2 regions of the Streptomyces sp. NPDC049597 genome follow, and region 1 is predicted to be linked to the other one. Evidence: riboswitches for the same ligand, from Rfam matches in the RefSeq annotation. Region 1 holds a riboswitch; the other holds the start of a gene.
The links. Region 1 has a riboswitch for S-adenosylmethionine ahead of thrC (threonine synthase). Riboswitches for the same ligand answer to the same signal wherever they lie in the genome.

Region 1 (15,742 bases):
CGTGGGCGCGGAGGTCGGCGGCGAAGTCGAGGACGGACGCGACGACGGCGTCCGCTCCCCGGGCGCGCCCGGTGGGGCGCCGCGCCTCGTGCAGCAGTGTCCCGTCCGCCCCGACCAGAGCGGCCTTCATGCCGGTGCCGCCCACATCGAGGGCGATGACGTGTCTCACGAAGACAGTGTGGCGCGTGGACCGGGAACAGGTCTAGTCCAGTAGGGGGGATTGTTGTCGCGCCATACAAAACCGCGTGGCGTGACGGGCCAGGTGCGGCGGGCGTTGCGAAAGCGAGACCGGCAGTGGTGTAGACCTCATGAACGGACGTGGAAGAATCGGTGCTCGTCTCGCAGGGCGTCATGGGGGACCTACCGGGGCGAAACGACAACTGACAGCAGAGGGTGGGGGAGTGCCGTGAAGCGGCCCTTCATAGGTCTGACCGCGGCAGTCGCCGCACTCGGCATGACGGTCGCGCTGAGCGGCTGCGGCAACGGATCCGACCACGTCACCCTCGAGCTGGTGGCCGCCGACTACGACCTCGCCGGCGGCCAGAGCAGCAAGACCTACTGGGCCGGCCTCACGGCCGCGTTCGAGGCCGAGAACCCCGGCATCGACGTCGAGGTCCGGATCGAGTCCTGGAACGACGTCGACCGCAAGGTCGCCGAGATGGTCGAGGCCGGAGAGGCCCCCGACATCGCGCAGATCGGCGCCTACGCCGACTACGCGGCCGCCGACAAGCTCTACTCCGCGGACCAGCTGCTCTCCATCCCCGTGCAGTCCAACTTCCTCGGCCCGCTCACCGAGGCGGGTGAACAGAAGCGCACCCAGTACGGACTGCCCTTCGTCGCCTCGACCCGGCTGCTCTTCTACAACAAGGAGCTGTTCGCCGAGGCCGGCGTCGAGGAGGAGCCGAAGACCTGGGCCGACCTGGAGGAGGCCGCCCGGAAGCTGAAGTCCGGCACCGACGCCGCCTACCCCTTCGCCCTGCCGCTCGGCCCCGAGGAGGCCCAGGCCGAGACGATGATGTGGCTGCTCAGCGGCGGCGACGGCTACACGGACCCGGTCGGCTCGTACGCGATCGACTCCCAGCGCAACATCGACACCTTCACATGGCTGAAGGAGCACCTCGTCGAGGAGGGCCTGACCGGTCCGGTCGCGCCCGGAAGGCTCAACCGCAAGGACGCCTTCGCGGCGTTCACGCGGGGAGAGGTCGGCATGCTCAACGGCCATCCCTCCCTCCTGCAGGCCGCCGAGAAGAAGGGCATCGAGGTCGGCACGGTCGCCCTGCCGGGCCGGGACGGTGAGGCCAAGGCATCGATGGGCGTCGCCGACTGGATCATGGGCTTCAAGGAGAACGGGCACCGCAAGGAGATCGGCACGTTCCTCGACTTCGTCTTCGCCGACGAGAACGTCCTGGAATTCGCCGACCAGAACGACCTGCTCCCCGTGACCGTGTCCGCCTCCGAGGCGATGGAGACCGACCCTGCGCACAAGGACCTGAAGGCGTTCCTCCAGGAGCTGCCCGGCTCGGTGCTCCCGCCCGTCGGCAAGACGTCGTGGGCCGCGGTCAGCGAGAGCATCAAGAAGAACATCGGCAAGGCCGTCGAGCCGGGCGGCAGCCCCGCGAGTGTCCTCGGCCGCATCGCCCGCGAGGCGGATGCGGCGGAAGCCGCGGAGTAGCGGGTCGTTCCGTGGGGCGAGTGCGGACGGATGTCCCCACGCGTCCCGTGGGGAAGCGGGGCCCGGTCCCCGCGCGTCCGGTGGGGGCCGAGTGGGGCCGGATGTCCCCGCGCGCCCGTCTGCGGCGATAGGTTGGATCGTATGACCGACGAGCCCACGCTGACCGAGCGTGAGTGCGCCGTCCTAGGGGTGGAGCGACGGTCCTGGGCCGGGCCCGGGGCCAAGGAGCGGGCGATCAGGGAGCAGCTGGGGATGTCCCCGGTGCGCTACTACCAGCTCCTCAACGCCCTCCTCGACGACCCGCGCGCCCTCGCCCACGACCCTGTCACCGTCAACCGGCTTCGCCGTGTGAGGGACGCCAGGAGAAGTCGCCGATAAGGTCGGGTGCATGGGCAGCTCCCCGTACGCACACTCCCTGCCGACGCCGTCGACCCCCGCAGGCCGCGACGGGCTCGCGGCACTGCTGGACCGTCCCGCCGGGGCCGTCGTGGGCCTCGACTTCGACGGCACCCTCGCCGAGATCGTGCCCGACCCCGAGCAGGCGCGTGCCCACCCCGCCGCCGTGCCGGCGCTGGCCGCCCTCGCCCCGAAGGTCGCGTCCGTCGCGGTGATCACGGGCCGGCCCGCCGGGGTCGCCGTGCGCTACGGAGGTTTCGCGGGTGTCGAGGGCCTCGACCACCTGGTGGTCCTCGGGCACTACGGCGCCGAGCGCTGGGACGCCGTCACCGGGACCGTGAACGCGCCCGCGCCGCACCCCGGTGTCGCCGCCGCGCGCGCGGAGCTGCCCGGCTTCCTCGACGGCCACGGCGCCTGGCAGGGCACGTGGATCGAGGAGAAGGGCCGGGCCGTCGCCGTGCACACGCGCCGCGCGCAGGATCCGCAGGGCGCCTACGAGGCCCTGCGCGAACCGCTCGCCGCGCTCGCCTCCCGCCACGGCCTGATCCTGGAGCCGGGCCGCATGGTCCTGGAACTGCGCCCGCCGGGCATGGACAAGGGCGTCGCGCTGGCGGAGTACGTGCGGGAGGTGGGCGCCACGGCCGTGCTCTACGCCGGGGACGACCTGGGCGACCTGCCCGCGTACGGCGCGGTCGAGAAGCTGCGGTCGGACGGGGTGCCGGGCCTGCTGGTGTGCAGCGGCACCGAGGTCCCGGAACTGGCGTCGCGCGCGGACCTGGTGGTGCCGGGGCCGGGCGCGGTGGCGTCGCTGCTGGCGGCGCTGTCGGAACGGGTCTAGCGGGGCGGGTCCGGTGGTGCCCTGCGGGGCTTCCCCTCCCCGCCCCTTCCCGTAACCGGGGGCTCTGCCCCCGGACCCCCGCGCCTCAAACGCCGACGAGGCTGATGTCGCGGAGCGAAATCCAGCCCGTCCGGCGTTTGAGGACACCGCGCGAAGCGCGGTACGGGGTCTGGGGCGAAGCCCCGGTTCGGGAAGGGGCGGGTAGGGGAAAGCCCCGCGCAGCGGCCACGCCCACCGGCGTCACGCGCCCCGCGCCCCCGGTTCTCAGCCTCGCAGCGCGTCCAGCTGGTCCAGGAACCAGCGCCGCGGCGGCAGCGACGTCGCCGCCGACGACAGGCGCTTCGTGCGCTCCGCCCGTTCGGCGTCCGGCATCGTCAGCGCCGCGTGCAGCGCCTCCGCCGTGCCGGTCACGTCGTACGGGTTGACCGTGATCGCGTCCTCGCCCAGGTCCCAGTACGCCCCCGCCTCCCGGGACAGCACCAGCGCGCACCCCGCGTCCGAGACGACCGGGACCTCCTTGGCGACCAGGTTCATGCCGTCCCGGATCGGGTTGACGAGGGCGACGTCGGCCAGCCGGTACGCGGCGAGCGAGCGGGCGAAGTCGTCCTTCACGTGGACGACGACCGGGGTCCAGCCCGCCGTGCCGTACCGCTCGTTGATCTCGGTGGCCAGCCGGGAGACCTCGGCCGTGTAGTCCCGGTAGACCGCGAGGTCCTGCCGCGACGGGTAGGCCAGCGCGATGTGGACGACCCGCTCGCGCCACTCGGGGCGGGTCTCCAGCAGTTCCTCGTACGCCAGCAGACCGCGCACGATGTTCTTGGACAGCTCGGTCCGGTCGACGCGCACGATCGTCCTGCGGCCCTCGCCCACCTGCTCGCGCAGCTGCGCCATCCGTTCCGCCACGTCCGGCCGGTGCGCCCGCTCGCGTAGGAAGTCCGCGTCGGCGCCGAGCCCGTGGACCCCGATCCGCGTCGTTCCGGTGCCGCCGGTGACCCGCTCGCAGCACGCGGTGAACGCGTCCGCCCACCGCCGCGTCAGGAAGCCCAGCCGGTCCGCGCCCAGCATCCCCCGCAGCAGCTCCTCGGCGACGTCGTCCGGCAGCAGCCCGAAGTAGTCGGCGGGCGCCCACGGCGTGTGCGAGAAGTGGCCGATCCGCAGGTCGGGACGCATCTGTCGCAGCATCCCCGGCACCAGCGCGAGGTGGTAGTCCTGCACGAGCACCGCCGCGCCCTCGGCCGCCTCGGCGGCCAGCGCCTCGGCGAAGGCGCGGTTGTAGACCCGGTAGGCGTCCCACTGCCGGCGGAACTCCCGGTCGAAGACCGGCTCCAGCGGCGTCTGGTAGAGCATGTGGTGCACGAACCACAGCACCGAGTTCGCGATGCCGTTGTACGCGTCGGAGTGGACGGCCGGATCGATGTCGAGCATCCTCACGCCCGGCTCGCTCACCCCGCGCCGCACGGCCTCGCGGTCGCCGTCGCCGAGGGCGGCGCACACCCACAGCGACCGCGCGTCGGAGCCGATCGCGGAGAGGCCGGAGACGAGACCGCCTCCGCCGCGGCGGGCCTCCAGCCCGCCCTTGCCGTCCGGTGAGTAGGAGACCGGGCCGCGGTTGGAGGCGACGAGGATCTGAGCAGCGTCGGTGACCATGTGGCGAACCTAGCCCGTCCCGTATTGCCTCAAACGTGCGTGCGGCCGCGGCGCGGGTCAGTGGTCACGTTTCCGGCCACGGGCGGCGGCGACGGCGACCACGCCCGCCGCGGTCAGGCTGAGCGCGACCCCGCCGAGCAGCCACAGCTGCTCGGCGGTCGTACCGGTGCCGGCCGGCTCACCGGTGTGCCGCGGCCCCTCGGCGGCCAGAGCCGGCGCCGTGCCCTGGATCCCGCGCATGACGTCCATGAGGTCGGTGAGGTCCATGAGGTTCATACATAGGAAAGTTAGACAGAACGGACAGAGGTTCCGGCTTATGCCGCGCGACGCGCCGCGTACTCACCGATCTCGCGCATAGGCGGCCGCTCCTCGGTGTCCACCGGGTGGTTCCGCGGCACGAATCCGCGCTCGCCGCGCTCGAACTGGGTGAGCTCGGGCCGCACCAAATGACCCCGGGCCAGCCGCAGTTGCGCCGTGCGGTAGATCGTCGCCGCCATCCGGCCAAGTGCCTGACCGTCCTGGTGGCGATGCCTGCGCGTGCCCACGTCGACCTGGGCGAGCGCGTCGAGCCCCACCAGGTTGAGGGCGTCCACCAGCAGCCCCAGCTCCACTCCGTAACCGACCGGGAACGGCAGTTGCTCCAGCAGGGAACGCCGGGCCGCGTACTCGCCGCCCAGCGGCTGGACGAAACCGGCCAGTTGCGGCCAGTGCAGATTCAACAGCGGCCGCGCCACGAGCTCGGTCACCCGGCCGCCCTGAGCGGGGGCGCCACCGAACGGGCGGTCGTACATCGCCTTGACGAACTGCACCTCGGGGTCGGTCAGCAGCGGCCCGACGATCCCGGCGACGAAGTCCGCGGAGAACTCGCGCAGGTCCGCGTCCACGAAGCACACGATGTCACCGCTGGTCACCAGCAGTGACCGCCACAGCACCTCGCCCTTGCCCGGCACCGCCGGTATGCGCGGCAGGACGGTGTCCCGGTGGACCACCCGCGCGCCCGCCGCGGCCGCCACCTCGGCCGTGCGGTCGCTCGACGCCGAGTCGATCACCACCAGCTCGTCCACCAGCGGAACGGGGCCCGACATCAGCCCGTCGCGTATCGCGGAGACGATCTCCCCGACCGTCTCCTCCTCGTTCAGGGCCGGCAGCACCACGCTGACCGTGGTGTTCTTCTTGGCGGCCAGCAGCCGGCCGAGCGGGCGGTCGGCCACCGACCAGGACCGCCGGGCGAGCCAGCGCTCCACCTCATCCAGCACGTGATCTCCATCTCGCGGATCGGACGACCATCTCAAGCGTCCAGGGGTTCGGTTACAGTCTTGAACAACGCGCAGGACGGCCGCATGTCGGGGTCGCCGCGCCGACAACCGAATACCGCTCATCCAGAGGGGCAGAGGGACACGGCCCGTTGAAGCCCCGGCAACCCTCCAGCCGATCTCTGCGCACATCGCGCGAGGCTCACGGCTAGGGAAGGTGCCAATTCCGTCTCGCGGCGAGATGCGCCGCGGGGAAGATGAGGAGAAAGGGCCTCGCCTCCATGGCTGTGCAGACTGTTGCCACCACCAACGACTCCGCCGGTTCCGCCGGATCCGTCGACCTGGGCCCCGCCTCCGGGCTCTCCTGCCGCGAGTGCGGCGAGCGGTTCGACCTCGGTCCGATCTTCGCGTGCGAGGTCTGTTTCGGGCCGCTCGAAGTCGCGTACGACGTGCCGAGCGGCGACCCCGAAGCCCTGCGCGAGCGCATCGAGTCCGGCCCGGAGAACATCTGGCGCTACGCGCCGCTGCTGCCCGTCCCGGCCGACGTCGCGGACAAGCCGAACCTGAACCCGGGCTGGACCAAGCTCGTCAAGGCCGACAACCTGGCCCGTGAGCTGGGCGTCGAGGCCGGCAAGCTGTTCGTCAAGGACGACTCCGGCAACCCGACGCACTCCTTCAAGGACCGCGTCGTCGCCCAGGCCCTGGAGGCGGCCCGCGCCTTCGGCTTCACCACCCTCTCCTGCTCCTCCACCGGCAACCTCGCGGGCGCGGTCGGCGCCGCCGCGGCCCGCGCCGGCTTCCGCTCCTGCGTGTTCATCCCGCACGACCTGGAGCAGGGCAAGGTCGTCATGGCCGCGGTCTACGGCGGTGAACTGGTCGGCATCGAGGGCAACTACGACGACGTCAACCGCTTCTGCTCCGAGCTCATCGGGGACCCGGCCGGCGAGGGCTGGGGCTTCGTCAACGTCAACCTCCGGCCGTACTACGCCGAGGGCTCCAAGACGCTCGCCTACGAGATCTGCGAGCAGCTCGGCTGGCGGCTGCCCGACCAGATCGTCATCCCGATCGCCTCCGGCTCCCAGCTCACCAAGATCGACAAGGGGCTGCAGGAGCTGATCAAGCTGGGTCTGGTCGAGGACAAGCCCTACAAGATCTTCGGCGCCCAGGCCGAGGGCTGCTCCCCGGTGTCCGTCGCCTTCAAGGCGGGCCACGACGTGGTCAAGCCGCAGAAGCCCGACACCATCGCCAAGTCCCTGGCGATCGGCAACCCGGCCGACGGCCCGTACGTGCTGGACATCTGCCGCCGCACCGGCGGTGCGGTCGAGGACGTCACCGACGAGCAGATCGTGGACGCGATCAAGCTGCTGGCCCGCACGGAGGGCATCTTCACGGAGACCGCCGGCGGCACGACCCTCGGCGTGGCGAAGAAGCTGATCGAGGCCGGCGTCATCGACCCGTCCCTCACCACGGTCGTCGTCAACACGGGTGACGGCCTCAAGACCCTCGACGCGGTGGCGCCCACGACGGGTATGACCGCTGTCATCCGACCCAACCTGGACTCTTTCCGAGAGGCTGGCCTCGCATGAGCGTCAACGTCCGTATCCCCACCATCCTCCGCACGTACACGGGCGGGCAGGCCGAGGTCCCCGCCGAGGGTGCGACCCTGGCCGAGGTCATCGCGGACCTGGAGAAGAACCACACGGGCATCGCGGCCCGCGTCCTGGACGACCAGGGCAAGCTGCGCCGCTTCGTCAACGTGTACGTGAACGACGACGACGTCCGCTTCGAGCAGGGCCTGGAGACGGCGACGCCGGACGGTGCGGGCGTCTCGATCATCCCCGCCGTCGCCGGCGGCTGATCTCCCACGCGTCATCCCGCGTTATCGGTATTGCCCCCTCCGCGAGAGAAGCGGAGGGGGCAATTCTGCATGGTTGAGCGCGGTAGAGTCTGGGAAGCCCCCTCCGCCGGCCGCTCGGCAATGCGTTCTCGTTCCACGAGAATGCGCCAAAGTGAGCGATCGAATTGCGCCGAAAGTGGCACTTTGCCGGGCCCGACTTGCCCCGGAATTCAATGAATTCGCATGGATCGGCCGATCGGTCCTGCGCAGATTTCTCGTCCGATTGACCTGTTGCAGAGGGCAGTTGGGCAGATACATTCAGCCGCGGTCGACGCGTTCCGGCGCACACCCCTCCTGCTGGGGTGAGGTCTGACCCGGGTCCGCGAAGTGCGGTCCTGTGCAAGGGCCAGTAATAGGGGAGTTAGGCATGGCTCAGGGCACCGTCAAGTGGTTCAACGCGGAGAAGGGGTACGGCTTCATCGCGGTCGACGGTGGTGCGGATGTTTTCGTCCACTACAGCGCGATCCAGATGGACGGATACCGCACCCTTGAAGAGGGTCAGCGAGTCGAGTTCGAGATCTCGCAGGGCCAGAAGGGTCCGCAGGCTGACATGGTCAAGCTCGCCGTCTGATCCGATTGATCCAGGCGCGTTCGGCCACCGACGCACTCACGCACGAGGGGCTCGCCTCCCGGTCACCGGGATGCGGGCCCCTCGTGCGTGCGCCGTGGCGGTCGCCGTGAGCGTCAGGCGCTTGCACTCTCAGGGGTCGAGTGCTAATCATTGGCGTTAGCACTCTCCGAGTGAGAGTGACAGAACTTGGATCGGGTCGGTGAGGTCCGCAGGCCGGGTGGGGCAAGGAACCACGCGGCACGCAGACCGTCCGTCGCGGGCGCCGGATGCGATCCGAAGGCAATCCACCCCAGTCCGGGAGGACCACTTCACATGGCCAAGATCATCGCGTTCGACGAGGAGGCACGGCGCGGTCTCGAGCGCGGGATGAACCAGCTCGCCGACGCCGTCAAGGTCACCCTTGGTCCCAAGGGTCGCAACGTCGTCCTCGAGAAGAAGTGGGGCGCCCCCACGATCACCAACGATGGTGTGTCCATCGCCAAGGAGATCGAGCTCGAGGACCCGTACGAGAAGATCGGCGCCGAGCTGGTCAAGGAAGTCGCCAAGAAGACGGACGACGTCGCCGGTGACGGTACGACCACCGCGACCGTTCTCGCCCAGGCGCTCGTCCGCGAGGGTCTGCGCAACGTGGCCGCCGGCGCCAACCCGATGGCCCTCAAGCGCGGCATCGAGAAGGCCGTCGAGGCCGTCTCCGGCGCCCTGCTGGAGCAGGCGAAGGATGTCGAGACCAAGGAGCAGATCGCTTCCACGGCCTCCATCTCCGCCGCCGACACCCAGATCGGTGAGCTCATCGCCGAGGCCATGGACAAGGTCGGCAAGGAAGGCGTCATCACCGTCGAGGAGTCCCAGACCTTCGGTCTGGAGCTGGAGCTCACCGAGGGCATGCGCTTCGACAAGGGCTACATCTCGGCGTACTTCGCCACCGACATGGAGCGTATGGAGGCGTCCCTCGACGACCCGTACATCCTGATCGTCAACTCCAAGGTCGGCAACGTGAAGGACCTCCTTCCGCTGCTGGAGAAGGTCATGCAGTCCGGCAAGCCGCTGCTGATCATCGCCGAGGACGTCGAGGGCGAGGCCCTGTCCACGCTCGTCGTGAACAAGATCCGCGGCACCTTCAAGTCCGTCGCCGTCAAGGCCCCGGGCTTCGGCGACCGCCGCAAGGCCATGCTGAACGACATCGCCATCCTCACGGGCGGCACGGTCATCTCCGAGGAGGTCGGCCTCAAGCTCGAGAACGCCGGCCTGGACCTGCTGGGCCGCGCCCGCAAGGTCGTCATCACCAAGGACGAGACCACGATCGTCGACGGTGCCGGTGACAGCGACCAGGTCGCCGGTCGCGTCAACCAGATCCGCGCCGAGATCGAGAACAGCGACTCGGACTACGACCGCGAGAAGCTCCAGGAGCGCCTCGCGAAGCTGGCCGGCGGCGTGGCCGTCATCAAGGCCGGCGCCGCGACCGAGGTCGAGCTCAAGGAGCGCAAGCACCGCATCGAGGACGCCGTCCGCAACGCGAAGGCGGCCGTCGAGGAGGGCATCGTCGCCGGTGGTGGCGTGGCGCTGCTCCAGGCTTCCTCGGTCTTCGAGAAGCTCGAGCTCCAGGGCGACGAGGCGACCGGCGCCAACGCCGTGAAGCTCGCGCTGGAGGCCCCGCTGAAGCAGATCGCCGTCAACGGTGGTCTCGAGGGCGGCGTCGTCGTCGAGAAGGTGCGCAACCTGGCCGTCGGCCACGGTCTGAACGCCGCGACCGGCGAGTACGTCGACATGATCGCCGAGGGCATCATCGACCCCGCGAAGGTCACCCGTTCCGCCCTGCAGAACGCGGCCTCCATCGCGGCGCTGTTCCTCACCACCGAGGCCGTCATCGCCGACAAGCCGGAGAAGGCCGCCGCGCCTGCCGGTGGCGGCATGCCGGGCGGTGACATGGACTTCTGATCCTTCACGGATCGGCAGTTCGCACGCTGTACGGACCGAGGGCGGCACCCCACTCCCAGGGGTGCCGCCCTCGGGCGTCTCCCGGGGCCGCCCGCGGCCGTCCGTCCTCAGCGCTCGTAGTGGTACCGGCAGGCGGCGACGCGGATCTCGTCCTCGACGACCTTCCGCAGACGGACTACGGGCAAGGTCATGTGTGTGTCGTCTCGGGTGGGCGGGACGCCGCCGCTCTCGCCTCGGCCGCCAGGGCGCGGACGCGGGAGGGTGGGAGCGGCGGAGGTGGGGCCGACCGCGTCCCTCGGCAGTGGGCGCACCTGCCGGACCGCAGGTCCCCCGCCCCGGCCGGACGCCCGCACTCGCCGCATTCCAGGATGCGTACGGGGAGGGGCTTCGGCGGCGGCGCGGGCGGGAGCTTGTCGACCAGCCGGCGGCGGGCGAGGGCGGCCGGGTGGTGGACCGGGGCAGGGAGTCCGGTCGTGAGCGCGTGCAGCACCTGCCGCTCGGTGGCCTCCCGCGCGAACCACTCCTCGACCAGCGGCGCGAGGGTCGTGCAGTCCGCGTGGGACAGCGACATCACCGGGTTCTCCCGCCCGAGGGCGGCGAGCAGGATGTACGCCCGTGAGCGAGTGGGCCGGGGCGGCCGTTCCTCCGGCACGTCGCCCCGCTGGTACGCCGCCCACCACGCGTCGTCCCGCGCGGCACGCGACCACCAGGTGCGCGTCACCCACTGGGAGCTGCCCGACGCCGACGTCACGCATTCCAGGCCGCGCCGCAGATGGCCGGCCGCGATGAGGGAGTTGAGCGCCTTGCCGACCGCCCACTGGCCGTACGGGGTGTACTTGGCCAGCGTCTTCACCGAGATGTCGCTGGTGTCCGGCAGCTTGTCGATGTACGCGGCGATGGCGGCTTCGCGGGGCCGCAGATGCGTGAAGTCGTCGGCGGTACAGGGAGGCTGGCCCGGGACCGTCCGTTTGCCGTAGCCGGGGTTGGCGAGGGGATGCGGGGCAGCACTAAAGTGGCCGTCAGCCATGGATCGAGTCCGTTTCGATCTGGTGGTGAGACCCCCGCAGGTGTTCCCGCACCGGGCGGGGGTCGTCGTTTATCGGAACGCTAGAGCGTGATGACGCTGCGTGGCAAGTCGGTCACCGTGCAGGGTGGGAGGGTGGGTTGAGGCCCATCCACCCATTCCTCTCAAGAGCGCTCGACTCTCGTAACTTGAGCTCCGGGAAACGGGGTTACGCCGTCTTGAGGTTCGTGACGAAGGCGGACCAGGCGGCGGCCGGGAAGACCAGGCGCGGGCCGTCCGGGTTCTTGGAGTCGCGGACGGGAACGATGCCGGGGTGGGCTGTGGCGACCTCCACGCAGTTGCCGCCGCTGCCGTCGCTGTAGCTCGACTTGAGCCAGACTGCCGTCGTCAGGTCGTACTCAGGGCTGCTGGTCTTCATGCGTGTAATCCTCCGCCACTGACTCGATCAGGGCCAAGGATGATTCCGGCGACAGTGCGCTGGCCCTGACGAGATCGTAGGCCAGCTGATGGCGGGTGACCGTGGCCGGACAATCCTCCAACTGGCCAGTGCCCGGGCCCTCCAGATAGGCGAGTGGGGGTGCGTCATGGAAGGTCATCAGCTTGAGAGCGCCGCCCATCGACGCGTGCGCTCCCGCGTCGAAGGTCAGTACCTGCACGATGATGCGATGGCGTCGTGCAAGCCCCGCAACATGTCGCAGGGCCTCTGCCGTCACCGCCTTGTCGCCCACCTGCCGACGTAACACCGCCTCGTCCAATACGGCCCATAACAACGGTCTTGTGGGATCGGTCAGCAGGCGCGCGCGGTCGAGCCTCGCCTCCACCAGATCATCGATGACATCCTCCGTCGCCGTCGGCTGGTATGCCCGGAACACCGCCCGTGCGTACGCCTCCGTCTGCAAGAGGCCAGGAATCAGCAGCGGCGCGTACTCCCTGATCGTCTCCGCCATCGCCTCCGCCTCCGCCGCCTCCGCGAAGTGGTCCGGGTAGCGCGACTTGCCGGACACCTCGCAGTTGCGTGCGAAGAAGTCGTCCGTGTCCAACAGTTCGTCCAGTTGGACCGCGTGCTCGCGGAGGATGCGGCGCGTGCCCGCCTCCATCTGGCCGATGTACGAGCTGCTCACGAACAGCGGGCGGCCCAACTCGTCCTGCGTGAGGCCGGCTTTCATGCGGGCGTGGCGCAGTTCCGCGCCGAGCAGCGCCCTGGGGGACGTGGACGGGTCGAGATCCTTGGGTCCGGGCATGGTGCAACTCCTGGCTCAGCAGGTCGCGTTGTTGGGTCACCGTCTCTTCCCAGGCTAGCGACGCTCGGACACGCTGGGTGAGGAAAGCGAACACTCAGTGGTGGAGGTGCCAGGCATGGGGCAGGTCGTGCGTTCGGGGGAGCGGCTGCGGGCCGCCGAGGAGGTGGTCGCACAGCTCCGGGACGGGCTCGGCGTGGTGTCGGTGACACTGCCGTCGCTGCGGGTCGACCCCGTCTCGCTGGCGAGCGACATGCCGTATCCGCTGGTGGACCTGGGGCGTTGCAACCTCGACACGGCACTGCGGCTGGCCGCCGTCCTGCAGGGGCTGGAGAAGTGACGGCCGACGTCCCGGAGCTCGGGGAGTACGCCGTCGACACGCGCGACGGGCGGGTGGGCGTGGTGATGGGGTGCGTCGGGACGTACGTGCAGCTGCGCCCGCCGGGTGGTGGCCGGGAGTGGGACTGCCCGCCCGGGGACGTACGGCCTGCCCTGCCCGGGGACGTCCTGCGCGCCCGGGTGCGGGAGCGCAACGCGTTGGGGCGGCTGCCGTAGTGGTCAGGAGTTGCGCCAGAGCTGTGCCGTGTCCGAGGGATCGCAGGAGGCCGACTCGAAGCCGATGGAGCTGGGCATCGCCAGGCAGATCTTGTCGGCGACGTTCTGCAGGGTGTGGCCGCTCGGCTTCGTCGCGGTGGTCTGCCATGCCTGGGCCTCGGAGCCGTTGCAGTCCACGATCGCGATCCCCGCGTGGCTCCGGGATTCGATGCAACGGCCGGTGCCCCGGCTGACCAGCCGGAACGTGGTGCCCGAGATTGGTTCGTACGTCCACCGGTAGTTCATGGTGGTCCCGTTGCCCGACGGCGCGCCGCACACCGAGTTGGAGACCGACGAGCCCGAGTAGGCGGAGTACGAGTCGGCCAGACACCTGCCCGTCGCGGCGCCCTTGAGCAGGTACGTCCCCGAGGGCGGGGACTGGACCGGGGGCTTGTCCCCGTCTGTGGTGCCGGAGTCGCCCGAGCCGCTCGAACCGCCGGAGCCGGAGCCGCCGGAGCCGGCCGAGCCTCCGGCGGCGCTTCCGGCGCCGGCGTCTCCCGTGCCGTCGTTCCCGCCACCGCCCGGGGCGCCCGGGGAAGCGGGCGACGAGCTCGATCCCGGCTGGGGGCCCGGAGGGCGGGACGACGGCGGGCTGGGCTTCGGGGATGGCCCGCCGGTCGCCGACCCGGAGGGCGAGACGACGGCCGTCGGGGTCGAGGCGCCGGGACCCGCGCCCTCGGACGAGCGGTCGAAGGGGCCGAGGGCGATGGTGAGGGTCGTGCCCACGACCACCACGACGGGCATCGCCAGGATCAGCACGCGGGTGCGGCGTTCGCGCGGCGTGCGGGGAGCGGTGGCGCTCGCCTCGGGCGCCGCGGGCCCGCTCGCAGGCTGGGCGGGCGCGGGAGCCGGCGAATCCGGCTCGGGCTCGACCGCCGGCGGCGGGTTCGCGGCGAAGGCGGCCCGCTCGGTGATCCGGTCCATGACGGCAGGAGGCCACAGGGAGGTCACCGCGGCCGGCACATGACCACGGGCGCGGTCGAACAGCTCGTCGGCCGTGGGCCGTTGGGAGGGGGCCTTCGCGAGGCACGACTCGACGAGGGCCGACAGCTCGGAGTCGGCCTCGGGCAGCCGGCCGAGGTCGGGGTCGGTGTGGACGATGCGGTAGAGCAGGCCGGGCCCGGACCCGTCGCCGAACGGCGGGCGTCCGTTCGCCGCGTACAGCAGCAGGCTGCCGAGCGCGAACACGTCCGCCGCGGGCGACAACCGGCGGTCCGCCACGGCCTGTTCCGGTGCCATGTACGCCGGTGTGCCGATGGCCACGCCCGTCCGCGTCAGCCTGCTCTGGTCGGCCGCCCGCGCCACGCCGAAGTCGATGAGGGTCAGGCCGTCGAGCGTCAGCATGACGTTGGAGGGCTTCAGGTCGCGGTGCACGATGTCGGCCGCGTGCACGGCGCGGAGGCCGTCCGCCGCGTCGCGCAGCAGCCGCCAGAGACTGTCCACCGGCAGCGGGCCGTCGTGCAGGCGCAGCGCCTCGCTCAGGGTGATCCCCGGGATGTACTCCGTGGCGAACCACGGCGGTTGGGCGACACGGTCGCCGGCGAGCAGCCGCGCGCTGACCCCGGCAGGCAGCCTCGCCAGGTTGTCCAGCTCATGCCCGAAGTGGCGCAGGAAGTTCTGGTCCTCGGCGAGGGCGGGCGGCATCCGCTTGACCGCGGCGTACTGCCCCGCCGCCGTACCGAGGTAGACCCGGCCCATGCCCCCCGAGCCCAGGACGCCGAGAAGGGCGAACGAGCCGATCCGCCGCGGATCCGACGGCTCAAGGGGCTTCGCCCCGCTGCCGCTCACATTGGAGTGATCACCTAATCCCCCGTGCATGGCCGACAGGCTAGCTCAGAGCGGACCGGTTGCCGCACCCTCCTCAGGAGACGGAACGGGCCGGCCCGCCCCGCCCCAGGGCGACGGCAACCGCCAGGTACGGCACGGCCAGCAGCGCGAAGACCACGCCGTGCGACACGCTCGAGGACAGGGCCGCGTAGGCGCCGTAGGCGGCCAGGGACGCGAGGCTCGTGCCCAGACCGGTCAGCGAGGTGACCGTCGCGCGGCTCGGGCCGGTGATCGCCGCCTGGAGGCGTACGTCGGCGAGAACGTCCGCCAACTGGAAGACGAGGAACGCGGCACCGACCAGTACGAAACCGGAGGGCGTGCCCGCGAGGGCCCCCGCCGCGAGGGCGCACGCCGCGGCGGCGACCAGCGCGCCGAGCGCACGCGCGGAGAGCCGTTCGCCCGCCGTCACCAGCAGCGAGCCGAGCGTCACGCCGACCCACACCACCAGCACGAGCAGCGGAACGGTCTCGGTCGCGACCCCCGTGGACGCGGCGAGCAGCGGCACGTACTCGTCGAGCGCTCCCCACAGCGAGGTGATCACGACGGCGAGCACCATCGCGTGCCGGACCGGCCGGCCGGCGCGCACCTCGGACAGGCCGGCCCGCAGCGTCGTCAGGTAACCGGGTCCCTTCGCCCCCTCGGGGCGGGTGCGGTCCCGGTGCTCGGGCAGTGTCGCGCCGACCGCCGCGCACAGCACGCAGGCGCCGATGCTCGCGCCCCACACCAGGGTGTGCCCGCCGACGGCGAGGGCGGGTGCGGCGGCCGCGGTGGCGGCGGCCGTCGCGGCCATGCTCACGGCGGCTGCCCTGCCCATGACCCGGCCGTACCGGTCCGCGGCGCCGAGCCGTTC
Region 2 (15,742 bases), on a different contig from region 1:
AACTCGACGCCGTTCCGGACAAGTACCAGGAGAGCTTCCCCGAGGGTGCCGAGGGCGTCTACGACGCCGGCATCCCCGGCACCCGGAACCCGCAGACGGGCAACCCGGGCCCGACGCTGTGGCTCCCCGAGGGAGAGAAGGTCCGGTTCGTCCTGACCTCTCGCGACGTCATCCACTCCTTCTGGGTGGTCCCCTTCCTGTTCAAGCAGGACGTCATCCCCGGCCACACCAACGTCTTCGAGGTCACCCCGAACCGGGAGGGCACCTTCCTGGGCAAGTGCGCCGAGCTCTGCGGCGTGGACCACTCCCGGATGCTCTTCAACGTCAAGGTCGTCTCCCCGGAGCGCTACCAGCAGCACCTGAAGGAGCTTGCCGAGAAGGGGCAGACCGGCTTCATCCCGTCGGGCATTGAGCAGACGGACCCGGCCAGGAATGCGGAGAAGAACCAACTGTGAGCATCCTCAACGAACCCCAGGGTGCCGCCGCGGCAGATGAAGACTCGTACGAGAACGAGCTGCCGGTCCGGCGCAAGCAGCCCGGCAACGTCGTCGTGAAGTGGCTGACGACCACCGACCACAAGACGATCGGCACGCTGTACCTCGTCACCTCGTTCGTCTTCTTCTGCATCGGTGGCCTGATGGCGCTCTTCATGCGCGCCGAACTGGCCCGTCCCGGCACGCAGATCATGTCGAACGAGCAGTTCAACCAGGCGTTCACGATGCACGGCACGATCATGCTGCTGATGTTCGCGACGCCGCTGTTCGCCGGATTCGCGAACTGGATCATGCCGCTGCAGATCGGCGCGCCCGACGTGGCGTTCCCGCGGCTGAACATGTTCGCGTACTGGCTGTACCTCTTCGGCTCGCTGATCGCGGTGGCCGGCTTCCTCACCCCCCAGGGTGCGGCCGACTTCGGCTGGTTCGCCTACTCCCCGCTGTCGGACGCCGTCCGCTCGCCGGGTGTCGGCGCCGACATGTGGATCATGGGTCTGGCCTTCTCCGGTTTCGGCACGATCCTCGGCTCGGTCAACTTCATCACCACGATCATCTGCATGCGCGCCCCCGGCATGACGATGTTCCGGATGCCGATCTTCACCTGGAACGTGCTGCTGACCGGTGTGCTGGTCCTGCTCGCCTTCCCGGTCCTCGCGGCCGCGCTGTTCGCCCTGGAGGCGGACCGCAAGTTCGGATCGCACATCTTCGACGCCTCCAACGGCGGCGCCCTGCTGTGGCAGCACCTCTTCTGGTTCTTCGGCCACCCCGAGGTGTACATCATCGCCCTGCCGTTCTTCGGCATCGTCTCGGAGATCATCCCGGTCTTCTCCCGCAAGCCGATGTTCGGTTACATCGGTCTGGTGGGCGCGACCATCGCGATCGCCGGTCTGTCCGTGACGGTGTGGGCGCACCACATGTACGTCACCGGCGGCGTGCTGTTGCCGTTCTTCTCCTTCATGACATTCCTCATCGCGGTCCCGACCGGTGTGAAGTTCTTCAACTGGATCGGCACGATGTGGAAGGGCTCGCTGTCCTTCGAGACACCGATGCTCTGGACCATCGGCTTCCTGGTCACCTTCACCTTCGGTGGTCTGACCGGCGTCATCCTGGCCTCGCCGCCGATGGACTTCCACGTCTCCGACTCGTACTTCGTCGTCGCGCACTTCCACTACGTCGTCTTCGGCACCGTGGTCTTCGCGATGTTCGCCGGATTCCACTTCTGGTGGCCGAAGTTCACGGGCAAGATGCTCGACGAGCGGCTCGGCAAGATCACGTTCTGGACGCTGTTCATCGGCTTCCACGGCACGTTCCTCGTCCAGCACTGGCTCGGTGCCGAGGGCATGCCGCGTCGTTACGCGGACTACCTCGCCGCCGACGGCTTCACCGCGCTGAACACGATCTCCACGATCAGCTCGTTCCTGCTGGGCCTGTCGATCCTGCCCTTCATGTACAACGTCTGGAAGACGGCGAAGTACGGCAAGCAGATCGAGGTCGACGACCCCTGGGGATACGGCCGCTCGCTGGAGTGGGCCACGTCCTGCCCGCCGCCGCGGCACAACTTCCTCACGCTGCCGCGCATCCGCAGCGAATCCCCCGCGTTCGACCTGCACCACCCTGAGATCGCGGCTCTCGACCAGCTCGAGCACGGTGGCGTCCCGGCCGGCGTGACGAAGGAGGCGAGCAAGTGAAGATCCAGGGCAAGATGTTCCTCTGGCTGAGCGTCTTCATCCTGGCCATGGCCGTGCTGTACGGCGTGTGGTCGAAGGAGCCGGCCGGAACCACCGCGCTCTTCCTGGCCTTCGGCCTGAGCGTCATGATCGGCTACTACCTGGCCTTCACGGCCCGGCGGGTGGACGCCATGGCCCAGGACAACAAGGAAGCCGATGTGGCGGACGAGGCCGGCGAGGTGGGCTTCTTCTCCCCGCACAGCTGGCAGCCGCTCTCGCTGGCGATCGGCGGTGCGCTCGCCTTCCTCGGCGTCGCCATCGGCTGGTGGCTCCTGTACTTCTCCCTGCCGCTGATCCTGATCGGCATCTTCGGCTGGGTGTTCGAGTACTACCGCGGCGAGAACCAGAACCAGTAGCGCCGCGTCAAGCGCGACACGTCGGGCCCGGATCCCCTTCACTCCAAAGGAGGCGGATCCGGGCCCCTCGTTTGGAGTCATCCAGCGCGCCGCCGGTGACAAGCGTTCATAGCGTGTGCTCATGAACCACACGCCGCACTTCCGCACCGTTCTCAGCTGCACTCTGGTGGTCGTGACCCTCGGAGTGGTCGCGACCGCGTGCGGTGAGCCCGACGGCCACCCCCTCGCCGCCCAGCCCTACGACGCGGCGCGGCAGGTCAGCTTCAACGCCGATGCCGGGGACCACAAGGTGGACCCCGACAAGCCCCTCGAGGTCACCACCAAGAGCAGCGCCGGCCGCATCACCGACGTCACCGTCACCGACGACGCCGGGCGCTACCTCGCCGGCGAACTCTCCGCCGACGGCCTGCGCTGGCGCTCCACCGCACCGCTCGCCGCCGGCGCCCGCTACACGATGCGGGTGGCCACGGAGGACGAGGACGGCGCGCCCGGCCGGCGCGTGCTCACCTTCGAGACGAAGCCCGCCAAACGCTTCCTGACCGCCGAGTTCGGCCCGAAGACGGGCACGTACGGCGTGGGCCAGCCGGTCACCGCCAAGCTCAGCACGGCCGTCAAGGGCAACCAGGCGAGGCGGGTCGTCGAACGCGCCCTGAAGGTCAGCTCCAAGCCGGCCGTGGAGGGCTCCTGGTACTGGGTGGACGACAAGACGCTCCACTACCGCCCGAAGGAGTACTGGCCCACAGGGACGGTCGTCAACGCGACCAGCAACCTCGCGGGGGTGAAGGTCGAGAACAAGCTCTACGGCGGCCGCTCGGCGCCGGTGAGGCTCACCATCGGCGACCGCATCGAGGCCATAACCGACGCCGCATCGCACTCCATGGTGGTCAAGCGCAACGGAGAAGTGATCAACACCATTCCGGTGACCACCGGGAAGCCCGGCTTCGCCACGCGCAACGGCATCAAGGTCGTGCTCGGCAAGGAGTCGTTCGTCCGGATGCGCAGCACCACCATCGGCATCGCCGAGGGCAGCTCGGAGTCGTACGACCTGCCCGTCTACTGGGCGACCCGCGTCACGTGGAGCGGCGAATACGTCCACGCGGCGCCCTGGTCGGTCGGATCACAGGGCTTCGCCAACGTCAGCCACGGCTGCACCGGGATGTCCACGGCCAATGCCGCCTGGTTCTTCAACACGGTCCGGGAGGGCGACATCGTCGAGGTCGTCAACAGCTACGGCGACATAATGGACACGTTCGGGAACGGTTTCGGCGACTGGAACCTGTCCTGGGACAAGTGGCGCGCGGGCAGCGCCCTGACCGGCGGCACGCCCCAGGAGACCGGCAGCGCCGCCGTCGCCGCCCGCCTCAGGCCCGCCGTCTGAGGCCCGGTTCCCCCTGGCTGTGCCGCAGGGAGCCCCACGGGGCACCTGAGACGGCGTCGACGGCCCGGGGCTCAGGCGGCGTGGTGGGAGAGCCGGCGGCGCAGCAGCGACGCCAGCGCCTCGGCGAACTCCACCGGCTCCACCGGGAGGGTCACCGCCGCCTCCGCGCGGCTCCAGGTCGCCAGCCAGGCGTCCTGCGGGCGGCCGATGAGCAGCAGCACGGGCGGGCAGTCGAAGATCTCGTCCTTGATCTGCCGGCACACGCCCATGCCGCCCGCGGGAACGGTCTCGCCGTCCAGCACGCACACGTCGATGCCGCCCTCGTCGAGCGCCTTGAGCACGGCGGGCAGGGTCGCGCACTCCACGAACCGCACCGGCGGGACGTCGGCGGCCGGCCTGCGACCCGTTGCCAGCCTGACCTGCTCGCGCGTATTGGCATCGTCGCTGTAGACCAGGACCGTGGCGCTCGACTGCATGGTTCCTCCGCCTCGTACGAACAGAGCTTGTGGCGCGGATGCTACTCCTCCCGACTGGCTGTCAACACCGGTTCGGACATGGCTTCGATGGGCCGTTCGGGCTGGGCACGTGCTGCTGACACACCGAACGGCACCCCCCGGAGTGAGGGCGGGATAAGCGACCGACATAATGTCGGCGTGGCGACAGCAACGACAGTAGAAACCGGGCACGCGCACCCGTCGGTCAATCGGCCGAACCTCACCAGCGTCGGAACCATCATCTGGCTGAGTTCCGAGCTGATGTTCTTCGCGGCCCTCTTCGCGATGTACTTCACCCTGCGATCGGTGACGGGTGCCGAGTTCTGGGCAGAGAAAGCCGATGCGCTGAACTTCCCGTTCTCGGCGACGAACACCACGATCCTGGTGCTCTCCTCCCTCACGTGCCAGCTCGGCGTCTTCGCCGCCGAGCGCGGCGACGTGAAGAAGCTGCGCACCTGGTTCGTGATCACCTTCGTGATGGGTGCGATCTTCATCGGCGGTCAGGTCTTCGAGTACACCGAGCTGGTCAAGCACGAGGGGCTCTCCCTCTCGTCCGACCCGTACGGCTCCGTGTTCTACCTGACCACCGGCTTCCACGGCCTCCACGTGACGGGCGGTCTCATCGCCTTCCTGCTGGTTCTCGGCAGGACGTACGCGGCCAGGAGATTCACCCACGAGCAGGCAACCGCCGCCATCGTCGTGTCCTACTACTGGCACTTCGTCGATGTCGTCTGGATCGGCCTCTTCGCCACGATCTACATGATCAAGTAATCGGCGCGGGCGGCACGCTCCGAGCGGAAGCCGCCTGAAGCAGACATAGTCCAGAAGCATCGACGCAGAAGATCCTGACACCGGGGTAATCCGTGAAAAAGCTCTCCGCACGACGACGCCATCCGCTGGCGGCGGTCGTCGTCCTACTCCTCGCGCTGGCGGCCACTGGGGGGCTGTACGCCGCGTTCGCACCCGCGGACAAGGCGCAGGCCGATGTAACCGCCCAGTCCCTCGCCATCAAGGAGGGCCAGAAGCTCTACACCGTCGGCTGCGCCAGCTGCCACGGAACCGGCGGTCAGGGCACCTCCGACGGCCCCTCCCTGGTCGGCGTGGGCTCCGCCGCTGTCGACTTCCAGGTCGGCACCGGACGCATGCCCGCCCAGCAGCCCGGCGCGCAGGTGCCGGAGAAGAAGGTCATCTACACCCAGAAGGAGATCGACCAGCTCGCTGCGTACGTCGCCTCCCTGGGGGCCGGCCCGATCACGCCGACCGAGAAGGACTACAGCCCTGAGGGCGCGAACATCGCCGAGGGTGGCGAGCTGTTCCGCACCAACTGCGCGCAGTGCCACAACTTCACCGGTGAGGGCGGTGCCCTGACCAACGGCAAGTACGCCCCGAGCCTCGAAGGCGTCAGCGCGAAGCATCTCTACGAGGCCATGCAGACCGGCCCGCAGAACATGCCGTCCTTCCCCGACACCACGATGCCCCAGCAGCAGAAGCGGGACATCATCGCGTACGTCAACTCCGTGAACGGTGACGAGACCCCGACCCCCGGCGGCTTCGCCCTCGGTGGCCTCGGCCCCGTGAGCGAGGGTCTGTTCGGATGGATCTTCGGTCTGGGTTCGCTGATCGCTGTTGCCGTCTGGGTTGCGGCCCACACCGCTAAGGCCAAGAAGTCATGAGTAGCCAAGAGAATTCAGAAGAGAACCTGCCGACAGAGCAGGGCACCGCGCACGACGCGGCTCACGGTGGCGGCACGGCCGTCGCGCAGCGTGACGAGGACCCGTTCGCCGACCCGGGACTGCCGGCCCACAAGCCGCGCGTCCAGGACATCGACGAGCGTGCGGCCAAGCGCTCCGAGCGCACCGTCGCCTTGCTGTTCACGCTGTCGATGCTCGCCACGATCGGCTTCATCGCCTCGTTCGTGATCTTCGACGTCAAGAAGATCGTCTACATCTGGCCGCTCGGTCACATCAGCGCGCTGAACTTCTCGCTGGGACTGACGCTGGGTCTCGCACTCTTCTGCATCGGCGCCGGTGCCGTCCACTGGGCGCGCACCCTGATGTCCGACGTCGAGGTCGCCGACGACCGGCACGCCATCGAGGCCGCGCCCGAGGTCAAGGCCAAGGTCCTGTCGGACTTCGCCGACGGTGCGCGTGAGTCCGCTATCGGCCGCCGCAAGCTGATCCGCAACACCATGTTCGGCGCGCTGGCCATGGTGCCGCTCTCCGGTGTGGTGCTGCTGCGCGAGCTCGGCCCGCTGCCGGAGGACAAGCTCCGCCACACGCTGTGGGCCAAGGGCAAGACGCTCATCAACATGAACACGAACGAGCCGCTGCGTCCCGAGGACGTCGCGGTCGGGTCGCTGACCTTCGCCATGCCCGAGGGCCTGGAGGAGAGCGACCACGAGTTCAACACCGAGATCGCCAAGGCCGCCCTGATGATCGTCCGCATCCAGCCGGAGGACATCAAGGACAAGCGCCAGCTCGAGTGGTCGCACGACGGCATCGTGGCCTACTCGAAGATCTGCACCCACGTCGGCTGCCCGATCAGCCTGTACGAGCAGCAGACGCACCACGTCCTCTGCCCGTGCCACCAGTCCACCTTCGACCTCTCCGACGGCGCCCGCGTCATCTTCGGTCCGGCCGGTCACCCGCTTCCGCAGCTGCGGATCGGTGTGAACGCCGAGGGCAACCTCGAGGCGCTCGGCGACTTCGATGAGCCTGTCGGTCCTGCCTTCTGGGAGCGCGGATGAGTACACAGACGGATACGCGGAAGAAGGCGCCCGCCGGCGAGCGGGTGGCCGACTGGGCGGACGGCCGGCTCGGGATCTACTCCCTGGCCAAGGCCAACATGCGGAAGATCTTCCCGGACCACTGGTCCTTCATGCTGGGTGAGATCGCGCTCTACAGCTTCATCATCATCATCCTCACGGGTGTGTACCTGACGCTGTTCTTCCACCCGAGCATGAACGAGATCGAGTACCACGGCTCGTACGTGCCGATGCAGGGCATCCGCATGACCGAGGCGTACGCCTCGACCCTGGACATCAGCTTCGACGTCCGCGGTGGTCTGCTCATCCGGCAGATCCACCACTGGGCCGCGCTGATCTTCCTCGCCGCCATGTTCGTGCACATGATGCGCGTGTTCTTCACCGGCGCGTTCCGCAAGCCGCGTGAGATCAACTGGCTGTTCGGCTTCCTGCTGTTCGTCCTCGGCATGTTCACCGGCTTCACCGGTTACTCGCTCCCGGACGACCTGCTCTCCGGCACCGGTGTCCGCTTCACGCAGGGCGCGATCCTGTCGATGCCGATCGTCGGCACCTACATCTCGATGTTCCTGTTCGGCGGCGAGTTCCCCGGCCACGACATGGTGGCCCGGTTCTACTCGATCCACATCCTGCTGCTGCCGGGCATCATGCTCGGCCTCGTGGTGGCGCACCTGATCCTGGTCTTCTACCACAAGCACACGCAGTTCGCGGGCCCCGGCCGCACGAACAAGAACGTCGTCGGCATGCCCCTGCTGCCGGTGTACATGGCCAAGGCCGGAGGCTTCTTCTTCCTGGTCTTCGGTGTCATCGCGATCATCGCCGGCCTGTTCACCATCAACCCGGTGTGGGCCCTCGGCCCGTACCGCCCGGACCAGGTGTCCACCGGCGCCCAGCCCGACTGGTACATGGGCTTCGCCGAGGGTCTGATCCGTGTGATGCCGGGCTGGGAGATCAACCTGTGGGGTCACACGCTCGTCCTGGGCGTCTTCATCCCGCTGGTCCTCTTCGGTGTGGTCCTCGCGGCGCTGGCCGTCTACCCGTTCATCGAGTCCTGGATCACCGGCGACAAGCGCGAGCACCACATCCTGGACCGCCCGCGCAACGCGCCGACCCGTACCGCCCTGGGCGTCGCCTGGGTCACCGGCTACGTGATCATGCTGCTCGGCGGTGGAAACGACATCTTCGCCACGCACTTCCACCTGTCGATCAACTCGATCACCTGGTTCGTGCGGATCACCTACTTCGTCGGACCGGTTCTCGCCTTCGTCATCACGAAGCGGATCTGCCTGGGTCTGCAGCGGCGTGACAAGGAGAAGGTGCTGCACGGGCGCGAGTCCGGCATCATCAAGCGCCTGCCGCACGGTGAGTTCGTCGAGATCCACGAGCCGCTGTCGCAGGCCGACCGGTACAAGCTGACCGCGCACGAGCAGTACAAGCCCGCCGAGATCGGCCCGACGGTCGACGAGCACGGGGTGCGCCGCAAGGTCGGCCGTATGGAGAAGCTGCGCGTCAAGCTCAGCAAGGGCTACTACGGCGGCGACAACCAGGTCGCCAAGCCCACGGTCGACGAGTACAAGGAGATCACCAGCGGCCACGGCCACCACTGATCACCTTCCCCCAGGGCTTCGCCCTGGGGGACCCCGGAAGATCGCCACAGCGAGGGCCCCGTCCATCGAATGGACGGGGCCCTTCGCCGTGCCGCGAGGCTGGATAGGGTGGGAGCCATCCTTATCGGCTTGTGGACCCAGGAGTGGACCATGAACGTTGTGACCCCGGTTGGCGGCGACAGCGTGGCGGCCCTCTCCTGGCCGAGCGTGCTGAACGCCCTCCTCGACAACCGTGACCAGAGCGCGGACGCCACCGCGTGGGCCATGGACCGGATCCTCAGCGGCGAGGCCACCGACGCGCAGATCGCCGGTTTCGCGGTGGCCCTGCGCGCCAAGGGCGAGACGGTCGAGGAGATCTCGGGCCTCGTACGGACCATGTACGAGCACGCCAACCTCATCGAGGTCCCCGGCCCCAGCGTCGACATCGTCGGCACCGGCGGCGACGGCGCGAAGACGGTCAACATCTCCACCATGTCCGCGATCGTCGTCGCGGGTACGGGCGCGAAGGTGGTCAAGCACGGCAACCGGGCCGCCTCGTCGGCGAGCGGGGCCTCCGACGTCCTGGAGAAGCTCGGCGTCAACCTCGAGCTGACTCCGCAGCGCGTGGCCGAGGTCGCCGAGGAGGCCGGGATCACCTTCTGCTTCGCGGTGAAGTTCCACCCGGCCCTGCGTCATGTCGCCATGGCCCGCAAGGAACTCGGCATCCGCACCGTCTTCAACTTCCTCGGCCCGCTCACCAACCCCGCCAAGGTCAGGGCACAGGCCACCGGCGTCGCCGACGCCCGGATGGCGCCCATCGTCGCCGGCGTCCTCGCCGAGCGCGGTTCCTCCGCGCTGGTCTTCCGCGGCGACGACGGGCTGGACGAGCTGACGACCACCGCCACGTCACGGGTGTGGGTGGTGCGCGACGGCACGGTCCGCGAGGAGGCGTTCGACCCCCGGGACGTCGGTATCGACCTGGTGCCCGTGGAGGCCCTGCGCGGCGCCGACGCCTCGTACAACGCCGACGTGGCGCGCCGGCTGCTCAGCGGCGAGACCGGCCCCGTGCGGGACGCGGTCCTGCTCAACTCCGCGGCCGCGCTGGCGGCGCTGGAGCCGTCCGACGGCACGCTGAACGAACAGCTGGCGGCCGGCATCGCGCGGGCGGCGCAGTCGATCGACTCGGGCGCGGCGCGGGCGGCGCTGGAGCGCTGGGTGACGGCGAGCAACGCGTGACGTCCGGCGGCACGACGCACCGCGGGTGAGTCCGACGAGGGCGCGGTCCACTATGCGGACCGCGCCCTTGCGCCGTGAGAGACGTATGGCAGGATGCTCTCCAAGGTCATGAGTGACAGCGACTACGGCCCCGGCCCGCTGTCCGGCAACCCTCCGTCCGTGGCGGGGTGCCCCGGGTGAAGACCAGGCCGCAGGCAGCGAGGTCTGTGGCAAGCGCGGACCCCTTCCAGCTCTGGGGTCCTGGTCCTCGAGGAGCTGTCTCGTGAGCAAGCGAATGCGATAGGGCGTTTCCGCCCCTTCTTCACCACACCTCCGTGCGGGATGTCCGTGCGTCGAGGTCTTTCCCCGTACGCCGTCGCACAGCCGTGCTGTCGCGCCGTCACGGGGCCTGTCGAAGCCAACTCGCCTTTTCCTGCCGGGAGATACCGTCATGTCCGCACGCCCTGTCGCCGCCACCGCCGCCCCCGCCGCCGACTCCGACCCCTGCTGCGTGGCGCCGCTGCCCGTCCTCGGCCGGGACGTCACCGTCCCGCTCGTGACGGGCGGCGAGGTGACGTACGCCGCCCTCGACTACGCGGCGAGCGCCCCGGCGCTGCAGCGCGTGTGGGACGACGTCGCCGCGTACGCCCCCTACTACGGCAGCGTGCACCGGGGCGCCGGCTACCTCTCGCAGCTGTCCACCGACCTGTTCGAGGCCAGCCGGGCCACCGTCCACTCCTTCCTCGACTGCCGGGACGGCGACCAGGTCGTCTTCACGCGCTCCACCACGGATTCGCTGAACCTGCTCGCCGCCGCGCTCCCCGCCGGCTGCCAGGTCTTCGTCTTCGAGACCGAGCACCACGCGTCGCTGCTGCCGTGGGGGGCCACCGACGCCGCAGGGCGCAGCGGGAGTGATGCCCGCGTGACGTACCTGAACGCGCCGCGCACCCCGCAGGAGGCGGTGCGGACGCTGGAGCACGCGCTCGCCGAGCGCGACCCCCACGGTCCGGCGCTGGTGTGCGTGACCGGCGCGTCGAACGTGACCGGTGAGCTGTGGCCCGTGAGGGAACTCGCCGCCGCCGCCCATGCGCACGGTGCGCGCATCGTGCTGGACGCCGCGCAGCTCGCGCCCCATCACCCGGTGTCGGTACGGGAGTTGGACGTCGACTGGGTCGCCTTCTCGGGGCACAAGCTGTACGCGCCGTTCGGTTCGGGCGTGCTCGCCGGCCGCGCGGACTGGCTCCAGGACGCGGAGCCGTACCTGGCGGGCGGCGGCGCGTCGCGGAAGGTGGGGCGGCGCACGGACGGCGGCGTGGACGTCGAGTGGCACACGACGGCCGCGCGCCACGAGGCCGGTTCGCCGAACGTGATCGGCGTCTACTCGATCGCGTCCGCCTGCAAGGCGCTCACCGAGGCCGGGTTCGAGACGCTGGTCGAGCGCGAGCAGCACCTGATCGCGAAGGTGCGCGAGGGTCTGGCCCAGGTGCCGGAGGTACGTGTCCTGTCGCTCTTCGGCGACGAAGCGCCGCGCGTCGGCGTCATCTCCTTCGTGGTGGACGGCTGGAACAGCTCGCACTTCGCCGCGGCGCTGTCGGCGGAGTACGGGATCGGCGTCAGGGACGGCCTCTTCTGCGCCCACCCGCTGGTGCGCACGCTGGTCGGCAGCGACCCGCAGGAGGTCGGCGAGTGCGGTGCGCCGGAGGCGGAGCCGGGGGTCGCCCCGGCCGAAGACGGGGGCCGGTCCCTGAACGCGATCCGTGTGAGCTTCGGCGCGGGCACGCCGGACGAGCACGTGGAGCGCTTCGTGGGGGCGGTGCGGGAGCTGGTGCGCGAGGGCGCGAAGTGGACGTACCACACGGAGGACGGCCGCTGCGTCCCCGCGGTCTGAGCCCTGAGGCGTCGTGTCCCCGGGGCCCTGGGCCCCGTCGCGGGGCGGTGCGGCCGGCGGTCACCGGTCCGCCGCCCACTCCAGGCCCCTGCCCGCAGGGGCCCGAGGTCGTGGTCACGAACCGGGCCGGGGCCCGGGAAGCCGGAGACGCCGCGCTCACGGGCCCGGCCCGGGAAGCCTCCTGGCCGAGCCCCGGGCACGCCTCACGGGCCCGGCCGCGCACGAACGCGCACCCCGGTCAGCCGCCGCCGAAGGCTACGCGTCGAGGCCGATCGCGAACGCCGCCTCCAGGTCGTGCTGCGAGTACGTGCGGAACGCCACGTGCGTGTCCGTCGCCTCGACGCCCGGGATCTTGCTGATGCGGCCCGGGATCACGTCCGCCAGGTCGTCGTGCTTCGCCACGCGCACCATGGCGATCAGGTCGTACGTGCCGGTCACGGAGAAGACCTCGCTGACGCTGTCCAGCGCCGCGATCGACTCGGCGATCTCGGGGATGCGGTCCACACTGGTCTTGATGAGCACGATCGCGGTGATCACGGCTGGCTTTCTCCCTCGGTGGCCGCTGCAGATGTCCTCACTCTAGTCCCACCCCGGAACCGGCCCCAGGCGTAGAGGAAGCCCGCCGAGAACCCCGCCAGGTGCGCCAGGTACGCGACGCCCGGGCCGCTGCTCGCCTTCTGGGCCGCCAGCCACTGGAGGACGAACCAGAAGATCAGCACCGCCCAGGCCGGGAAACGCAGCGGCAGGAAGAAGAGGAACGGGTACAGGCTCGTCACCCGCGCCTTCGGGAACAGGAACAGGAACGCCCCGAGCACCGCGGAGATCGCCCCGGACGCACCCACCAGCGTCTGCGTGGACTCCGCGTTGGCCACCGCGTACGCGAGCAGTGCCACATAGCCGGCACCCAGGTAGAAGAGGGCGAACTCCCCACGCCCCATGCGTTCTTCGGCCATCGTGCCGAACACGTAGAGGAAGAGCATGTTCCCCAGCAGGTGCAGCCAGCTGCCGTGGATGAACAGGGCGGTGAAGGGCGTCAGGAGCGCCTGGGGTGATCCGGTCAGGAGGTCCGCCGGGATCACGCCCCAGCGTTCGAAGTACGCCTCCTGGGCCGCGAGCAGGGCGTCGCCCAGCCCGTGGGAGGGGTCGAGGCCGGAGACCGGGCTGACGACGAAGATCGCACAGCACAGCGCGATCAGGCCGTAGACGACGGCCGGCCCCTTCGCCGCCTCCCGGATCCTGTGCCGCGCCCTGCCCCACCTACTGATCATGGACAGAGCATGGCGTAGCGGGACCGAACGGTACAGAGTGCCTCGCCGTGACCACGGGTACCCGACCCGAGCTCCGGTCCGCGTGAGCAGCGGGCGCCCCCATGCCCGTAGGGTTGCAGGCAGTACATCCGCAGTTCGACGGCGCACCGCGGCACAGGACCCGGACAACGGAAGAGGACGGCACGATGACGACGGTTCCCTGGCCTACCGCCGAGACCAGGTGGCGCTGCACACTGTGCGGCAACCTCACACGCTTCGACGTCACACGCTCGTCCAAGGTCGTCGAGTACGTCCATCTGGACCTTGCCGGCGAGCCGACCGTGGAGGAGCGCGAGGTGGTCAGTGAGACCATCGAGTCGGTCCGCTGCCGCTGGTGCAACGCGGTGGACCAGATCGAGCTGGTGGACAGGCCGGGCACCGCTTCCTGAGGGAGCGCGGCCCGCAAAGGTGGCAGGGGTGACGGATCGTGGAGCAGCCCGCGAGTGGCGCGGAGCCGGCCGGTGCGGCCGGTGACGCCGCCGAGGCGCTCGACCGACCGCTGCCCGAAGGGGTGCGGCGCCGCGTGGTCGCGCTGGTCTCGGACGCGTTCGGCGGCCTGACCGTCGCGGAGCTGCCGTCCCAGCTGCGGCAGTACGCCCGGTTCACCCCCTCCCGCCGGGCCAAGTTCGCCGGCAACGCCATGGCCGCCGCGCTGGAGAGCGACACGCTCTTCCGTCAGCGGATCGGCGAGCGGCTGGGCAAGGCGCAGCCCGAGCTCGCCCGGGCCCTGGAGGCCGGGGCACCGCCCGCCGCCGCCGATCCGGTCGACGTGGCCGCCGCCGCGTACGTGCTGCGCCCCGCCGGATGGGTGAAACTCGTCGCCGCGGCCGGCGAGGAGGTCCAGCGCGCGGACGCCGAGCGTGCCGACGAGGCCGGCCGGCGCGAGCTGGAGCGGCTGCGCGAGGAACTGGCGGAGGCACGCGGCCAGATCAGGGCCGAGACCGAGCGGCTGCGCGCCGAGCTGGACAGCGCCCGCAAGGAGAACGACTCCCTGGGGCGCAAGCTGCGCAGCGCGCAGGCCGATGTGAAGCGCGGCGAGGCAGCCCTGCGCCGTACGGTCGCCGAGATCGACTCGATCAGGGCGCAGGCCGCGGCCCAGGTGTCGGCGGCCGAGAGCGAGAGCCGCCGGCTCAAGGCCCGCCTCGCCGAGGCGGAGGCGGCGGTGGAGGCCGGGCGGCGGGCCGCCCGCGAGGGGCGTTCCATCGAGGACATGCGGCTGCGGCTGCTGCTCGACACCATGCTGGACGCGGCCCAGGGGCTGCGCCGCGAGCTGGCGCTGCCGCCGGCCGGGGTCCATCCCGCCGACACGGTCGACGCCGTCGAGCCGGGGCGTATGTCGCCCAAGGACATCGCGGCACGCGCCCTCTCGGAGACCGACCCCGCGCTGCTGGACCAACTGCTGGCGCTGCCCCAGGCGCACATCGTCGTCGACGGCTACAACGTCACCAAGACCGGCTATCCGACGATGCCGCTGGAGAAGCAGCGGCTGCGGCTGCTCGGCGGGCTCTCGGTGCTCGCCGCCCAGACCGGCGCCGAGGTCACCTGTGTGTTCGACGGCGCCGAACTGGCCGCGCCGGTGCTGCTGGCGCCGCCGCGCGGGGTGCGGGTGCTGTTCTCGAAGCCGGGGGTCACCGCAGACGAGCTGATCCGTCAGCTGGTGCGCGCGGAGCCGCCGGGCCGGCCGGTGGTGGTCGTGTCGACCGACCGCGAGGTCGCCGACGGCGTGGCCAAGGCCGGGGCCCGCCCGGTCCCGTCCGCCTTGTTGCTGAAGCGGCTTTCGCGGCTGTCGTAACTGCCGTCGTAAATGCCCGAATTGATACCGGTGTTGCCGGGACGGTGTGTCAAGTGACCATTACTACGCGTGTGATGTGAGTAAAGAATGCGCGCGGCGGCCGAGATTTTTCCGATGAGGATTTGAACTGATCACAAGAAGGTCACTAGGGTCGGGCCTCGAACCTTCGCGCGGTTGATCGTCCACCCGGGGCGACAGCGAAGGAACCGCCGAGTTCGTACAGTTCGCCCCTTTTCCCCCAGGGATCCGATGTGCGGACGCCGGGGATTAAACCCCCCACAGCCCGGTAGGCGGCTGAGGAAGAAGGAGCTCGCCCCCGTGGCGTCCCACCGTCGTCCCAAGCAGCCGAGCCGCACCCGTGTGACCGTGCTCACCGCGACCGCCGCTGCCGCTGTCGCGCTGACCGCCCAGACCGCCCAGGCCGACCCGAAGCCCAGCAAGAGCGAGGTCAAGGCCAAGGTCGACAAGCTCTACGAAGAGGCGGAGCACGCCACCGAGCAGTACAACGGGGCCAAGGAGAAGCAGGACAAGCTCGACGACCAGATCGACGCGCTGCAGGACAAGGTGGCGCGCGGTCAGGAGGAGCTCAACACGCTGCGGGACAGCCTCGGTTCGGTCGCGAGCGCCCAGTACCGCTCCGGTGGCATCGACCCCTCGGTCCAGCTCTTCCTCTCCGGCGACCCGGACACCTACCTCGAGAAGGCATCCGCGCTGGACCAGCTCGGCGCCAAGCAGACCGAGGCG

Region 2: it holds a riboswitch for S-adenosylmethionine, as region 1 does, so the genes downstream of both, AB0K02_RS00345 (aminotransferase class V-fold PLP-dependent enzyme) here and thrC (threonine synthase) in region 1, are expected to answer to the same signal.

The regions. Positions count from the first base shown of each region.
Region 1 is NZ_JBFAOY010000020.1:21,521-37,262, reverse strand. Features, by position in the region: gene AB0K02_RS22195 (ROK family protein) at 1-169, opposite strand, end outside; gene AB0K02_RS22190 (extracellular solute-binding protein) at 455-1,672, shown strand; gene AB0K02_RS22185 (DUF3263 domain-containing protein) at 1,814-2,050, shown strand; gene otsB (trehalose-phosphatase) at 2,061-2,906, shown strand; gene AB0K02_RS22175 (trehalose-6-phosphate synthase) at 3,171-4,553, opposite strand; gene AB0K02_RS22170 (hypothetical protein) at 4,611-4,829, opposite strand; gene AB0K02_RS22165 (glucosyl-3-phosphoglycerate synthase) at 4,868-5,809, opposite strand; SAM riboswitch class I at 5,926-6,070, shown strand; gene thrC (threonine synthase) at 6,088-7,392, shown strand; gene AB0K02_RS22155 (MoaD/ThiS family protein) at 7,389-7,664, shown strand; gene AB0K02_RS22150 (cold-shock protein) at 8,071-8,274, shown strand; gene groL (chaperonin GroEL) at 8,587-10,209, shown strand; gene AB0K02_RS22140 (hypothetical protein) at 10,397-11,236, opposite strand; gene AB0K02_RS22135 (DUF397 domain-containing protein) at 11,442-11,651, opposite strand; gene AB0K02_RS22130 (helix-turn-helix transcriptional regulator) at 11,632-12,474, opposite strand; gene AB0K02_RS22125 (hypothetical protein) at 12,590-12,811, shown strand; gene AB0K02_RS22120 (hypothetical protein) at 12,808-13,026, shown strand; gene AB0K02_RS22115 (protein kinase) at 13,030-14,883, opposite strand; gene AB0K02_RS22110 (MFS transporter) at 14,927-15,742, opposite strand, start outside.
Region 2 is NZ_JBFAOY010000001.1:70,791-86,532, reverse strand. Features, by position in the region: gene coxB (cytochrome c oxidase subunit II) at 1-455, shown strand, start outside; gene ctaD (cytochrome c oxidase subunit I) at 452-2,182, shown strand; gene AB0K02_RS00385 (cytochrome c oxidase subunit 4) at 2,179-2,577, shown strand; gene AB0K02_RS00380 (Ig-like domain-containing protein) at 2,699-3,955, shown strand; gene AB0K02_RS00375 (hypothetical protein) at 4,027-4,431, opposite strand; gene AB0K02_RS00370 (heme-copper oxidase subunit III) at 4,609-5,220, shown strand; gene AB0K02_RS00365 (c-type cytochrome) at 5,313-6,122, shown strand; gene AB0K02_RS00360 (Rieske 2Fe-2S domain-containing protein) at 6,119-7,195, shown strand; gene AB0K02_RS00355 (cytochrome bc complex cytochrome b subunit) at 7,192-8,817, shown strand; gene trpD (anthranilate phosphoribosyltransferase) at 8,968-10,032, shown strand; SAM riboswitch class IV at 10,137-10,254, shown strand; gene AB0K02_RS00345 (aminotransferase class V-fold PLP-dependent enzyme) at 10,463-11,899, shown strand; gene AB0K02_RS00340 (Lrp/AsnC ligand binding domain-containing protein) at 12,155-12,436, opposite strand; gene AB0K02_RS00335 (rhomboid family intramembrane serine protease) at 12,433-13,167, opposite strand; gene AB0K02_RS00330 (hypothetical protein) at 13,353-13,595, shown strand; gene AB0K02_RS00325 (NYN domain-containing protein) at 13,634-14,998, shown strand; gene AB0K02_RS00320 (NlpC/P60 family protein) at 15,317-15,742, shown strand, end outside.